One region of the Aeribacillus sp. FSL W8-0870 genome, then DNA from elsewhere that is predicted to be linked to it. Evidence: predicted binding sites of a transcription regulator. Region 1 holds the regulator's gene; each other region holds the start of a gene.
What was found. The regulator LexA, encoded in region 1, represses DNA repair genes until DNA is damaged. The targets are predictions, from matches to a motif close to CGAACATATGTTCG.

Region 1 (4,423 bases):
AATTTTAATAGCAGTTACTTTGTTTCTATAAATTTTATACTTGATGATACAAAATATTGAGAGTAAAGAAGAGAAGAAGCAGAAAAACAAACATCAGTGCAATCTGTCTTTTTTATTTAAAAAGCAAGAGAGATAATCAATCCAGGCATCAGCGTAAAAAAATATGTAAGATAATCTGACATAAAACTTCAATTCTCTCATTGAATGGGATACACTGATAGGGAAAAATTTGATCCAATCGTGGAAATAAAGAAGAGTGAATTTGGATCGGTGTGATGTCAATTTCTATTCACTCAAGTTAAGATGGGGTATTATAGTGAGCATGATGAATCGCCAAAGCAGGGTAGGTAAAGCTTTAGCGATTATCATATATGTTTACTCACTATAAAGAATAAATGATGGAAATGACCATTTTTCTATCTTTTAAATGACTCCTTGTTCTACCATTGCATCAGCGACTTTTTTAAATCCTGCAATGTTAGCGCCGACGACAAGATTTCCGGAGCAGCCGTATTCATTTGCAGCGTTGACGCAATTTCGGTAAATGTTCTTCATGATATCACGTAATTTTGCGTCGACATCTTCAAAGCTCCAAGATAATCTTGCGCTGTTTTGAGCCATTTCTAATGCTGAAACAGCAACTCCGCCTGCGTTAGCAGCTTTTGCAGGTCCAAAAAGAATATTGTTTGATAAAAACACGTCGATCGCTTCTAATGTAGACGGCATGTTGGCGCCTTCTCCAACAGCTTTGAGTCCGTTGGAAACAAGGAGTTCAGCTGCTTTTTTATCGATTTCATTTTGAGTAGCGCATGGGAGGGCAATATCGCACGGAATGGACCAAATTCCGGAACAGCCTTCATAATATTCTGCATGAGGATGTTCATTTACATATTCTTTAATTCTTTTTCTTTCAACTTCTTTTAACCTTCTAACCGTTTCAAGATTAATTCCATTTTTATCAAAAATGTAGCCATCAGAGTCGCTGCATGCGACAACTTTTGCACCTAATTGTGTTGCTTTTTCAATCGCATATATGGCAACGTTCCCAGAACCAGAGACAACAACTGTGCTTCCTTTGAAGCTTAATCCATGGTCTTTAAGCATTTCTTCAACAAAATAAACAGTTCCATACCCTGTCGCTTCGGTTCTCGCTAGGCTTCCGCCGTAACCAATGCCTTTTCCGGTTAACACCCCAGCTTCAAATCCGCCGCGTATTCTTTTATATTGGCCAAACAAGTATCCGATCTCTCTTGCGCCAACTCCAATATCACCGGCAGGAACGTCAATATCTGGTCCAATATGTTTGTAAAGCTCTGTCATAAAGCTTTGTGTAAATCTCATAATTTCCCCATCTGATTTACCTTTCGGATCAAAATCAGATCCGCCTTTTCCTCCGCCGATCGGCTGCCCAGTCAATGAATTTTTGAAGATTTGTTCAAATCCTAAAAATTTAATAATGCTGGCGTTGACGGTCGGGTGAAAGCGCAAGCCTCCTTTATATGGCCCAATTGCACTATTATATTGCACTCTAAATCCGCGGTTTACACGCACTTTTCCTTCGTCATCCACCCATGGAACGCGAAAAATGATCAATCTTTCCGGCTCAACAATTCTTTCAAGTATTCCGTGTTTTATATATGTAGGATGTTGAGCAAATACAGGCACAAGCGAGTCAAATATTTCTTTTACAGCTTGAAGAAACTCAGGCTCATTCGGATTTTTTTCTTGCACGGATTGAAATACTTCATTGACATATTGCTTTGCATTTTCCAATTCACTTTGTTTCATAAGTAATTGATTCATAGCACCTCTCCTATACCTAAAATTTAAGCAGTTAGAAGAATTCAAACAATTCAGTAAATCATCCCGGCACTGGCTAAGGAAGCGAAATCTACAATAAAAAATTCTACAACAAAATAAATCAAAAAACAATGACTGTTGAGAATTGTTGCATAATAGCTTTGCATGCAGGCGCGGAGAAGGCGCCTGAAATTTGTTTCATTGAATCTAGCTTGTCTGCATACATATTGATTAGAAAACATTTTTAAAAATTTAACATCGCTAAGAGAGGGAATTTTGAAAATTTTATAAAAAGAAAAAGGATGCCTCACCTGTTTTGAGACATCGAATATTCAGTGTATGGAGCGGTATAGCCCGATCACTTTTCCGAGTATTGTCACATTTTTTAAAATAATCGGTTCCATTGTTGGGTTTTCCGGCTGAAGCCGTATAAAGTCTTTTTCTTTGAAAAACCTTTTTACGGTCGCTTCATTGTCGTCTGTGAGCGCGACAACGATGTCGCCGTTATTGGCTGTTTGCTGCTGTCTGACAATAACTAAATCTCCGTCCAGAATGCCTGCTTCGATCATGCTTTCTCCGACTACTTCAAGCATGAAAAGTTGATCATCACCTGATGCAATATGATTCGGAAGCGGAAAATATTCTTCGATGTTTTCAACGGCAGTGATCGGAATACCAGCCGTCACTTTTCCTATGACCGGCACGTTGATCACATTGTTTGTTAGAAGGTGGCTGCCATCATCGTCCAAAATTTCAATGGCTCTCGGCTTTGTGGGGTCTCTTCTAATCAGTCCTTTGCTCTCAAGCTTTGCTAAATGCCCGTGAACAGTTGAACTGGAGGCAAGACCGACCGCTTCGCCGATTTCTCTTACAGAGGGAGGGTATCCTTTCTTTTTTACTTCCTCCTTAATGAAGTTCAAAATATCTTGTTGTCTCTTAGATAATTTTGTTGACATGTCAAGCACCTCAGTCATATCAATTTGTGTCGATTATAGCATGATTTTTCCAAAAAAGCAAACGTAAGTTCGAATATTTGCTTGACAGAAACATGTGTTCCCTTTTATACTTAAAAACAAAAAACCGAACAAATATTCTGTTTCAGGGGCGGTTCTAAATGGATAAATTATCATGGTCTTACATCGTTTCTTTTTTCCTTGTCATCATGGCGGCAGTTTTGGCGATTTCGTATACTGGAGAAAGGGAAGAGCTCGATCATTATTTGGAGGTTCAAGTGAAGGAAGGGGACAGTTTGTGGAAAATCGCTGATGAATATAAAGAATATGACAATATGTCTCATTCAGAGTTTGTTAAATGGGTTCAGGAGCGAAACAATCTCCAAAGCCTTGTTGTAAAACCGGGGGAAACAATCGTCATTCCGATTGAAAAAAATAAATACTACAATGCTGAATATTTGGCAAACAAAGAATAACCGCAAGGAGCATTTAACATGAGAGCAGTCGTTTATGCAAGAGTCAGCACTGAAAAAGATGAGCAGGAAACATCTTTGAAAAGACAGAAGGACGAGCTGTTAAAGCTCGCAGCTGAAAACGGTATGGAAGTTGTTGAAGTGATAGAAGAAAAAGCGAGCGGGTATGATGTTGATCGTGAAGGGGTTTTTCAACTGCTGGAATTGATTGAGGAGAAAGAAATTGAAGCGGTATTAATACAGGATGAAACAAGAATTGGCAGAGGGAATGCCAAAATCGCCATTGTCCATTCCATTTTGAAACAAGGTGTGAAAATTTTCACCGCTGCCCATCGCGGGGAGATGGAACTGTCTGAATCAGACACGATGGTGCTTGAAATCATAGGAATTGTCGAAGAATATCAACGAAAAATTCATAATTTGAAAATAAAGCGGGGAATGTTGAGAGCTATACAAAATGGGTACAGGCCTGAAAAAAATTTAAAGAATAGAAATTCTTCCTATAAAAGAGAGCGAAAAGAAGTTCCGATCGAGGAGATTGACCGATTGCGGAAAAACGGCCTGACATTTTCAGAAATAGCGGCAACATTAAGAGGATTCGGCTATGACGTTTCAAAAGCTACTGTCCATCGCAGATATCAACAATTTTTGTCAGAAAAAGGAGAATCATAGCAATAATTGTTGTCATTAGTGGTCGCATTTAGTATGATAAAAGAGCGCGGCAAAAATATACAAGGGGTTCAGCTTATGATTTCAAAAGAAAAACTTAACCGTATTAATGAACTATCTAAAAAGTCTAAGTCAGAAGGATTGACGCAAGAGGAAAAGCTTGAGCAGCAGCAATTAAGGCAGGAATATTTAGAGTCGTTTCGTCGGGATTTTCAAAACACCTTAAAAAATGTTACAGTGATTGATCCGAAAGGTAATGATGTTACACCGGAAAAATTGAAAAAATTTAAAAATAAAAGGCTGCATTAACGGATGGGTGTTGCCTTATTGCAACAATAAAGATAAGATTATAAACTGAAAATACAGATGAGAGGATGATAATGGTGACTCATTCCATTCAAGATTTATCCATCATGACGATTCGAACATTATCCATTGACGCGATTGAAAAGGCGAATTCCGGACATCCTGGAATGCCAATGGGCGCCGCACCAATGGCTTATGCGCTGTGGACGAAATTTATGAACA
Region 2 (4,423 bases), 480 kb from region 1:
GGACTGTTTTTACTGCCTCGTCAACGTCCTTCGGCTTCATCGCGAAAAAAATCGTTTTTGTGTTGTCAAACAAATGCTTTTTATCTTTTGTCATCGTGACGCCGTATGTTTTTTGCAGCTCCTCGAGCCGCTTTTCATTGGAACGGTTTGTCACAACGATCTCTTCTCTCCGGCACTTGTTCCCGTTGATCAATCCGGATATAATAGCTTCCGCCATAGATCCGGCTCCGATAAATCCAAACTTGTACATAAAAAGAGACTCCTTCCTGATTGTTTTATATGTTTCTTTTGAACTTCTTCCCTATAAACTTAGTTTAAAAGAGAAGAGATTCAGTTGGAAAGGTAGCGAGAAAACGTTTTACTATTCATCTGTTAAGCAACAGAAGCGCATGCTTTGGATAGGCTTGTATGATGAAATGTTTCCCTGCCTTAAATTCTAAAAGCGTTGTAGAATTAATTTTTTATCAGTTCCTACGGCTTGTCAAGTATACTTATGAATTATTTGAATAAAATGACAAATTGATTTATCATGTGTAAAATAAGTTATATTAAAAAATTAAAGGCGGTTTGCAAAAATGTTCAGCAAAGATGCAATTTATAAAATAACGATCCCTATACCTTATCCGATTAAAGATGTGAACGTGTATGTTGTAAAAGGGGACGCATTGACATTAGTGGATGCAGGGATGAAAACGGAGGAAGCGTGGAGAGTTTTTGAACATAAGCTGAAGGAAATAGGGCTTGTGCCTGAGGATATTGAGCAAGTCATTCTTACCCACCATCATCCTGACCATATCGGTTTGCTCGATTTTTTTGATGGCGATCTTCGTGTTTTGGGCCATCGTTTGCTTGCTCCTTGGCTTTCTCATGATGTGCGTTTTTTTGATCGGCAAAAGGAATTTTTTTTAGAATTGTTGAAGCAGTTTGCCGTCCCAGAGTCGTTTAAGTCACACTTAGATCATCTTGATCTTTCCTTATATCCACGCAATCATCCGCTGACCTCCTCCATTCAAGAAGGAGATGAAATAGACGGGATGCCTGGGTTTACAGTCATTGAGACTCCTGGACATGCCCAAAGCCATATCGTTTTGTACAATGAGGAAGACTGCCGAATGATCGGCGGCGATCATTTGCTGAAAACCATTTCCTCCAATCCTGTTCTTGAAATGCCGTATGAAGGAAAAGAGCGTCCAAAACCTCAGCTGCAATATAATGAATCTTTGAAAAAGCTTTTGCATATTCCGATTTCTGTTGTCTTTCCGGGTCATAAAGATGAATTTTTCGATCCTCACCTGTTGATTCGGAACCGTTTAGACAAACAGCATGAACGCGCGCTCACCGTATTAAAGCATTTAGAAAAACAGGAAATGACGGTGTTTGCTCTTTGCAAGCTTCTTTTTCCGTCTGCTTATCAACAAGAGCTTTTATTTGCTATATCAGAAACTGTTGCTCAGCTTGATTATTTAGAACAATATGGAAAAATTAACAAAAGAATAGAAAATGGCGTTTTACTTTTTTCCGCGCAACGAAGAGGTGACAAATAAATGAATTCGCGGCTTAAAGATCGATTGGTAGTTATTACGGGGGCATCGAGCGGGATCGGGGAAAAAATCGCAAGGATCGTTGCAGAAAGCGGTGGACATTTAGTTTTGCTGGCTAGGAGGAAGGATCGTCTCAAGAAACTTTCGGATGAGCTTCAAGCCTCTCACTCTATTTCTTGTACATATTACGAACTGGATGTCAGTGACCTTGACGCAGTTTCCGAAGTATTTACGGACATCACAGAGAATTTTGACCGAGTGGATGTTTTAGTCAATAATGCTGGTTTTGGTATTTTTCGAAATGCAGAGGAAGCAACATTCGAAGAGATGCAGCAAATGTTTAAAGTAAATGTGTTCGGATTAATTGCTGCGACAAAGCTGGTTCTTCCGAAGATGCTGGCCCAACGGGAAGGGCATATTATTAATGTCGCCTCTCAGGCTGGCAAAATAGCTACTCCGAAATCAAGCATCTATTCTGCTACAAAACATGCTGTTTTAGGCTTTACGAACAGCTTGCGGATGGAAGTGGCGGACCGCGGGATTTTTGTAACATCTGTCAATCCGGGTCCAATTGAAACGGATTTTTTCAATCTTGCCGATACGTCAGGGGATTATGTGAAAAACGTCCAACGCTGGATGCTTAATCCGGAAGCTGTTGCACAAAAAATCGTGAGCGTGATGCTGACAAATAAACGGGAAATTAATATGCCTGTTTGGATGGAGCTTGGCGGGCTTGTTTATCGTCTTATGCCCTCCCTATTTGAAAAAGTTGCCGGAAATTTGTTTCGGCAAAAATGACCGGGAGCATGATGCAGGAAATGAACAGAAAGCTGAAGGCGGACTTTTCGCTAAAATCTCCGCTCTCACTTCTGAAAAGGCGCGTCAAGCGTCTTTTTATTTTGACAAAAAATTCAGCTCTTTCACCGATTTGTCTCCAACTTAAATCTTCTAAAAAACGCGGCTGTATTTTGAATAAGCTTTCCAAGCTTAATATCTGTTTTTCGATGCCGTACTTCGTTGTTATGCTTCTTTTGTACCGCGAAAAATGGCGCAAATTCCCATTGAAATCGAACGTATATTCCCATACAATAAAAATAAAATAAAACCGAACATACATTCTCATGAGGGGATGATGGAATGAATTATGAATCGTTTCCAAACCGGCATATATTATGCATCGATATGAAAAGCTTTTATGCGAGCTGTGCGGCGGTCATACTTGGGCTTGATCCTTTAACAGCCCACATTGCTATCGTTGGGGACAAAGAGCGGACAGGAAGCATTGTATTGGCCGCTTCACCAAAACTGAAGGAAGATTTCGGAATTCAAACCGGATCCCGCTTATTTCAAATTCCAAACGACCCCCGCATCCGCCTCATCACTCCGAAAATGGCGACGTATTTACGGATTTCTGCTGAAATTACTCGGCTGCTGAACCGCTATGTTCCGAAAGAAAACATCCATGTTTACAGCGTAGATGAATGTTTTATTACTGCGGATGGAACAGAAAGACTTTGGGGGGATGCGCATAGTCTGGCCGAAAAAATTGTGGAAGATTTACGAAATGAATTTTCTCTCCCATGCGCGGTTGGGATCGGTCCAAACATATTGATGGCGAAGCTTTGTCTAGATTTGGAGGCGAAAAAGAAAGGTATAGCGGAATGGACGTATGATGATGTCAAAACGAAGCTGTGGAGCATCAAGCCGTTGCGTAAGATGTGGGGGATTGGGGCAAGACTTGAAAAAACGTTAAATCGAATGGGAATTTTTACAGTCGGTCAGCTCGCAAATTATCCGTTAGAGCTCCTTGAAAAGAAGTTCGGCGTCATGGGGAATCAGCTTTATTACCACGCATGGGGAATAGATCTTTCCGACATAGGCTCTCCGATTATGCTGGGGCAAATCAGTTTTGGAAAAAATCAAATATTGCTTCGCGACTATCCGGACCCCGAAGAGGTGAAATGCGTCATCTTAGAAATGTGCGAGGAAGTGGCAAAAAGAGCGAGGGAACACCGGATGGCGGGGAGAACAATCAGCCTTGGAATCGGCTACAGCCAAAAGGAAGGCGGAGGAGGATTTTACCGTTCAAAAACGATGGATGTCTCAACAAATATTACGATGGATCTTTATCGAGCCTGCCTTTTGCTGTTTGATCGTTTTTATGAGGGGAAGACAGTCAGAAAAATTTCCATCTCTCTTTCCAACGTGGAAAAAGACAGCGGCATGCAGCTTGATTTGTTTAGGCCGAACCGCATAAAAGAGCATCGTTTAGGATATGTAATGGATGCGATTCGGAACAAGCACGGCTCCAATGCACTGCTGCGCGCTGTTTCGTATACGAAGGCAGGAACGAGTCTTCACCGCAACAAGCTGATCGGCGGGCATTATGCGTAACGAATATGAAGAAAAGAAAGCAAAGGATGGGATAAACAATGATTCAGGATCGTGGAAGCATAAAATGGACAGCTATGATGCTGCCCGAGCATGTGAAATTACTAAGGGAATACAATGAAAGTTTAGATAAAGTCGAAAAACCGGTTTTAGATGAACAAAAATATGAAGAATTTAATGAAGTTATCTGTGAGGCTATGGAAGAGGACATTACTCTACAATTCACCTATTATCAAAAAGGTGAAATAAAGAAGCTTGTCGGCAATATTCATTATATCGATCAGCTAAAAAGAGAATTACGAATTGTTGATTACTTGACTAAAAAACATGTTTTAAAATTAGGAGATATTATTGAAATTGAGCAATACTAAGAAAACAGCATTAGAAATACAAATTTAATAGGGGTAGCGTAAGGTCAGGAAAATGCAGATTTACAACGCTTAGAAAATGACGATAATTAACAGCCCAATTTCTAAAAATTTGAGAAATTG
Region 3 (4,423 bases), 140 kb from region 1:
ATAAAAATGAAATACCAAGTACATATGATGAGATACCTGAGAAATTGTCCCGCGTTCAAACGCATAAAGAGCTTCCAAAGCCGGCTTCCAAATTTTTAGAGCTGTTGCCGAAGCTTGCCGTCATCGCTGTTATTATTTTGGTGGCGATTATCGTTTGGGTGCTTTCCCAGCGTGGAAGCACAGATGAAGGCGTTCAGACGGAGGACGATACAAAATCCGTCAAAATAGAAACCTCTGGCGTGGAGCCTGAGAAAAAAGAGCAAAATAATATTGTCGATGAAAAAGACCGTTCGGTTGAAGAAACAGAACAAGAGGAGAAAAAAGATGAGAACGCCGAAAATGAAACGAAGCAAACATTGACGGTAAAAGAAGTAAGAGGGAAAGAAACCGTATATGAATTGTCCAATGCGGACAAATTGGTGATCGATATTTCAACCAATGGGAATTCGTGGATAGAAGTGAAGAACGGAAAAGGAAAATCGTTTTTTGCAGGAATGATGCGACAAAATGAGCAGAAAACGGTTGATGTAACAGCGGAAGAAGAAGCAAAAATCGTTGTAGGCGATGCTCGATTTACGACCATTCAAGTGAATGGAGAAGCCGTTTCTTATGAAACGGACCCGAATAAAATGGTTCGGCAGGATATTATCATTTTAAATAACAAGAATGAATAAGTCATCGTATGAGATGGCTTATTCTTTCTTACTTTATGCTAGTGGAGGTACAAAATGAATTTGCCAAATCGAATTACTGTATCAAGAATTATGCTAATTCCAATATTTATGATTGTGATGCTTGGCGATTTTAACTGGGGAAATTGGTCGGTCGGTGAAGTAGTTATTCCTGTCAATCATGTCGTTGGCGCCCTCATTTTTATTTTAGCTTCGACGACCGATTGGATTGATGGATATTATGCACGCAAGCTTGGACTTGTGACAAATTTAGGAAAGTTTTTAGATCCTCTTGCCGATAAATTGCTCGTTTCTTCTGCTCTCATCATATTGGTGGAAATAGGTGCTGCTCCGTCTTGGATTGTCATTCTGATCATCAGCCGTGAATTTGCCGTAACCGGATTGCGTTTAGTTCTGGCTGGGGAAGGAGAAGTCGTAGCAGCTAACATGCTCGGCAAAATAAAAACATGGACGCAGATTGTGGCTATTTCCGCTTTGCTTTTACATAATATACCTTTTGAATGGATTTCGTTTCCATTTGCAGACATTGCTTTGTGGGTTGCGCTCTTTTTTACCATTTTATCTGGATGGGACTATTTCATGAAAAATAAACACGCGTTTGTCAATTCGAAATAACCATGTGGAGGAAAATGTATGAATGTAAATGCTGAAATTATTGCTGTCGGTTCAGAACTGTTGCTTGGACAGATCGCCAACACAAACGCCCAATTTATATCAAGAAAGCTTGCCGAAATAGGTGTTAATGTTTTTTATCATACGGTCGTTGGAGACAATGCTGAGAGGCTAGAGCATGCGATCGAAACGGCAAAAAAACGGTCGAATTGCATCATTTTTACCGGCGGGCTCGGCCCGACAAAAGATGATTTGACGAAAGAAACGATTGCACGTATTTTGAATAAACGTCTCGTGATCGACGAGGCGGCGATGAAAAACATTGAGGATTTTTTTAAACGGACGAAACGGACAATGTCGGAAAACAATCGGAAACAAGCATTAGTTTTGGAAGGTTCTACTGTTTTGCCAAATCATTACGGAATGGCGCCAGGAATGGCGTTAGAGGCGAACGGAATTATATATTTGCTCATGCCGGGTGTTCCGAAAGAAATGAAGCCGATGTTTATCAACTACGGTGTGCCGTTTTTGCAATATCATTACGGGTTAAAAGAAAAAATCATCTCGCGTGTGCTTCGTTTCTTTGGCATCGGCGAATCTCAGCTTGAAACAGATATAGAGGATCTGATTGATCAGCAAACAAATCCGACCATCGCGCCGCTGGCAAAAGACGGCGAAGTAACATTGCGCCTGACAGCAAAACATGAAGATGAGTCGACTGCGCTGAAGCTGATTGACGAAACAGAAAAAAAGATTTTAAGCCGTGTTGGCCGATATTTTTATGGACACGGTGAAACTTCGATCCAAGAGCAGCTTATGAAGCTTCTAAAAGAAAAGCAATATACTATTTCGGCTGCAGAAAGTTTGACGGGCGGTCTTTTTTCCGAACAGCTGACCCATTTTCCAGGCGCTTCGAATATTGTGCTTGGAGGAATTGTCTGCTATACAAACGAAGTGAAGCAGCATGTTCTTGGCGTGTCGGAAGAAACGTTGAAAACAAAAGGAGCCGTTAGCTCTGAATGTGCGAAAGAAATGGCGGAAAATATAAAAAAATTGACCGGCAGCAATATCGGCATCAGCTTTACGGGAGTGGCAGGACCTGATCCTTCTGAAGGAAAAGAAGTTGGGACTGTCTATATCGGTATTCAAATCGACGATCGGCCGACGGCAGTCTTTGAGCTTCATCTTTCCGGTACTCGGGAAGGGATCAGGCACAGAACGGCAAATTATGGCTGCTACTATGTAATGAATGTAATAAAGGAAATGGAAAACCGGTTATGAGTGTCTTCATCCGGTTTTTTAATTTTTATATAATGAAAATTAAAAAACGAATAAATGTTCCCTTTTTTCTTGGCAAACAGGAAAAAACACGGTATATTTATTTTGAAGCTATCAATTTTTTAAGGAGGAAATTGTATTGAATCATGATCGTCAAGCTGCCTTGGAAATGGCGTTAAAACAGATTGAAAAACAATTCGGAAAAGGTTCGATAATGAAGCTTGGAGAACAGGCTGAGCGAAAAGTTTCAACAGTTCCAAGCGGATCGCTGGCATTGGATGCAGCTCTTGGCGTCGGCGGATATCCTCGAGGTCGGATTATTGAAATATATGGACCGGAAAGCTCCGGTAAAACGACAGTGGCCCTTCATGCCATTGCTGAAGTTCAAGCTCTAGGCGGGCAAGCAGCGTTCATCGATGCGGAACATGCGCTCGACCCTGTCTATGCGCAAAATTTAGGTGTTAATATTGATGAACTGCTTTTGTCGCAGCCCGATACCGGCGAGCAGGCTCTTGAGATTGCAGAAGCTCTCGTTCGCAGCGGTGCAGTCGACATCATTGTCATTGACTCGGTCGCAGCACTCGTCCCAAAAGCGGAAATTGAAGGCGAAATGGGCGATGCGCATGTCGGATTGCAGGCGCGTCTTATGTCACAAGCGCTTCGGAAGCTTTCAGGAGCCATTAGCAAGTCGAAAACCATTGCGATTTTTATTAATCAAATAAGGGAAAAAGTGGGCGTCATGTTCGGAAATCCCGAGACAACTCCAGGGGGACGCGCGCTGAAATTTTACTCATCTGTCCGCCTTGAAGTGCGCAGAGCTGAACAGCTGAAACAAGGAAATGATATGGTAGGAAACAAAACGAAAATTAAAGTTGTCAAAAACAAAGTAGCGCCTCCTTTTAGAACGGCAGAAGTTGATATCATGTACGGGGAAGGGATTTCAAAAGAAGGAGAAATCATCGACCTGGGAACGGAATTGGATATTATACAAAAAAGCGGTTCGTGGTATTCTTACCAAGAGGAGCGTTTAGGACAGGGAAGAGAAAATGCAAAGCAATTTTTGCGCGAAAATCCGGATATTCGCGATGCCATTCAGCAAGAAATTCGCAAGGCATATGGCCTTGAAACGAATGAACCTGTGCAAGAGGGGCAGGAAACGTTCGAGCTTTTGGATGAATAATGTACGCACATCTTAGCGTAAGGCTGGCGGAGTAGCCGGTCTTATTTTTTTGATCAAAAAAAGCCCCATCCTTTGTTCGACAAGATGAAAACTTGACAAGGGTTATTCCCACATTTAAAATGGATATGTATATTTTTTCATTTTTGCAATATATTTAACATATTTTTTTGGAAAATGTTATTGGGAGAGTAAATGTGTAATGCCGACACTTTCTTTGTGACAAGTTCATAGCAAGAGGAGGTGAAAGAATGGAACTCATTGAAATCATCTCCATTTTGCTTGGCCTAATCGTCGGTGCAGTTGTTGGTTATTTTGTTCGAAAATCCATTGCTGAAGCGAAAATAGCGGGTGCAAAAAACGCCGCGGAACAAATTCTTGAAGATGCTAAGCGTGAAGCTGAAGCAACGAAAAAAGAAGCGCTTCTGGAAGCAAAGGATGAAATTCATAAGCTTCGTTTGGAAGTAGAAAAAGAAATTCGCGAAAGAAGAAATGAACTTCAAAAACAAGAAAACCGTTTAATGCAAAAAGAGGAGAATCTCGATCGAAAAGATGAATCATTAGATAAGCGTGAGGCGATGCTAGATAAAAAAGAAGATTCTCTAAATGAAAGACAACAGCATATTGAAGAGATGGAAAGCAAAGTGGAAAAGATGGTGCAAGA

Region 2: the regulator LexA is predicted to act here: its motif matches at 2,610-2,623, upstream of NSU02_RS13105 (UV damage repair protein UvrX).
Region 3: the regulator LexA is predicted to act here: its motif matches at 2,633-2,646, upstream of recA (recombinase RecA).

The regions. Positions count from the first base shown of each region.
Region 1 covers NZ_CP150165.1:2,210,012-2,214,434, reverse strand. Annotated here, with positions in the region: gene gdhA (NADP-specific glutamate dehydrogenase) at 424-1,803, opposite strand; gene lexA (transcriptional repressor LexA) at 2,133-2,756, opposite strand; gene NSU02_RS10700 (LysM peptidoglycan-binding domain-containing protein) at 2,915-3,229, shown strand; gene NSU02_RS10695 (recombinase family protein) at 3,248-3,898, shown strand; gene NSU02_RS10690 (DUF896 domain-containing protein) at 3,974-4,204, shown strand; gene tkt (transketolase) at 4,276-4,423, shown strand, end outside.
Region 2 covers NZ_CP150165.1:2,689,460-2,693,882, reverse strand. Annotated here, with positions in the region: gene proC (pyrroline-5-carboxylate reductase) at 1-250, opposite strand, end outside; gene NSU02_RS13115 (MBL fold metallo-hydrolase) at 576-1,544, shown strand; gene NSU02_RS13110 (SDR family oxidoreductase) at 1,545-2,339, shown strand; gene NSU02_RS13105 (UV damage repair protein UvrX) at 2,679-3,935, shown strand; gene NSU02_RS13100 (YolD-like family protein) at 3,974-4,303, shown strand.
Region 3 covers NZ_CP150165.1:2,351,309-2,355,731, reverse strand. Annotated here, with positions in the region: gene NSU02_RS11350 (RodZ domain-containing protein) at 1-674, shown strand, start outside; gene pgsA (CDP-diacylglycerol--glycerol-3-phosphate 3-phosphatidyltransferase) at 729-1,307, shown strand; gene NSU02_RS11340 (competence/damage-inducible protein A) at 1,326-2,585, shown strand; gene recA (recombinase RecA) at 2,752-3,762, shown strand; gene rny (ribonuclease Y) at 4,011-4,423, shown strand, end outside.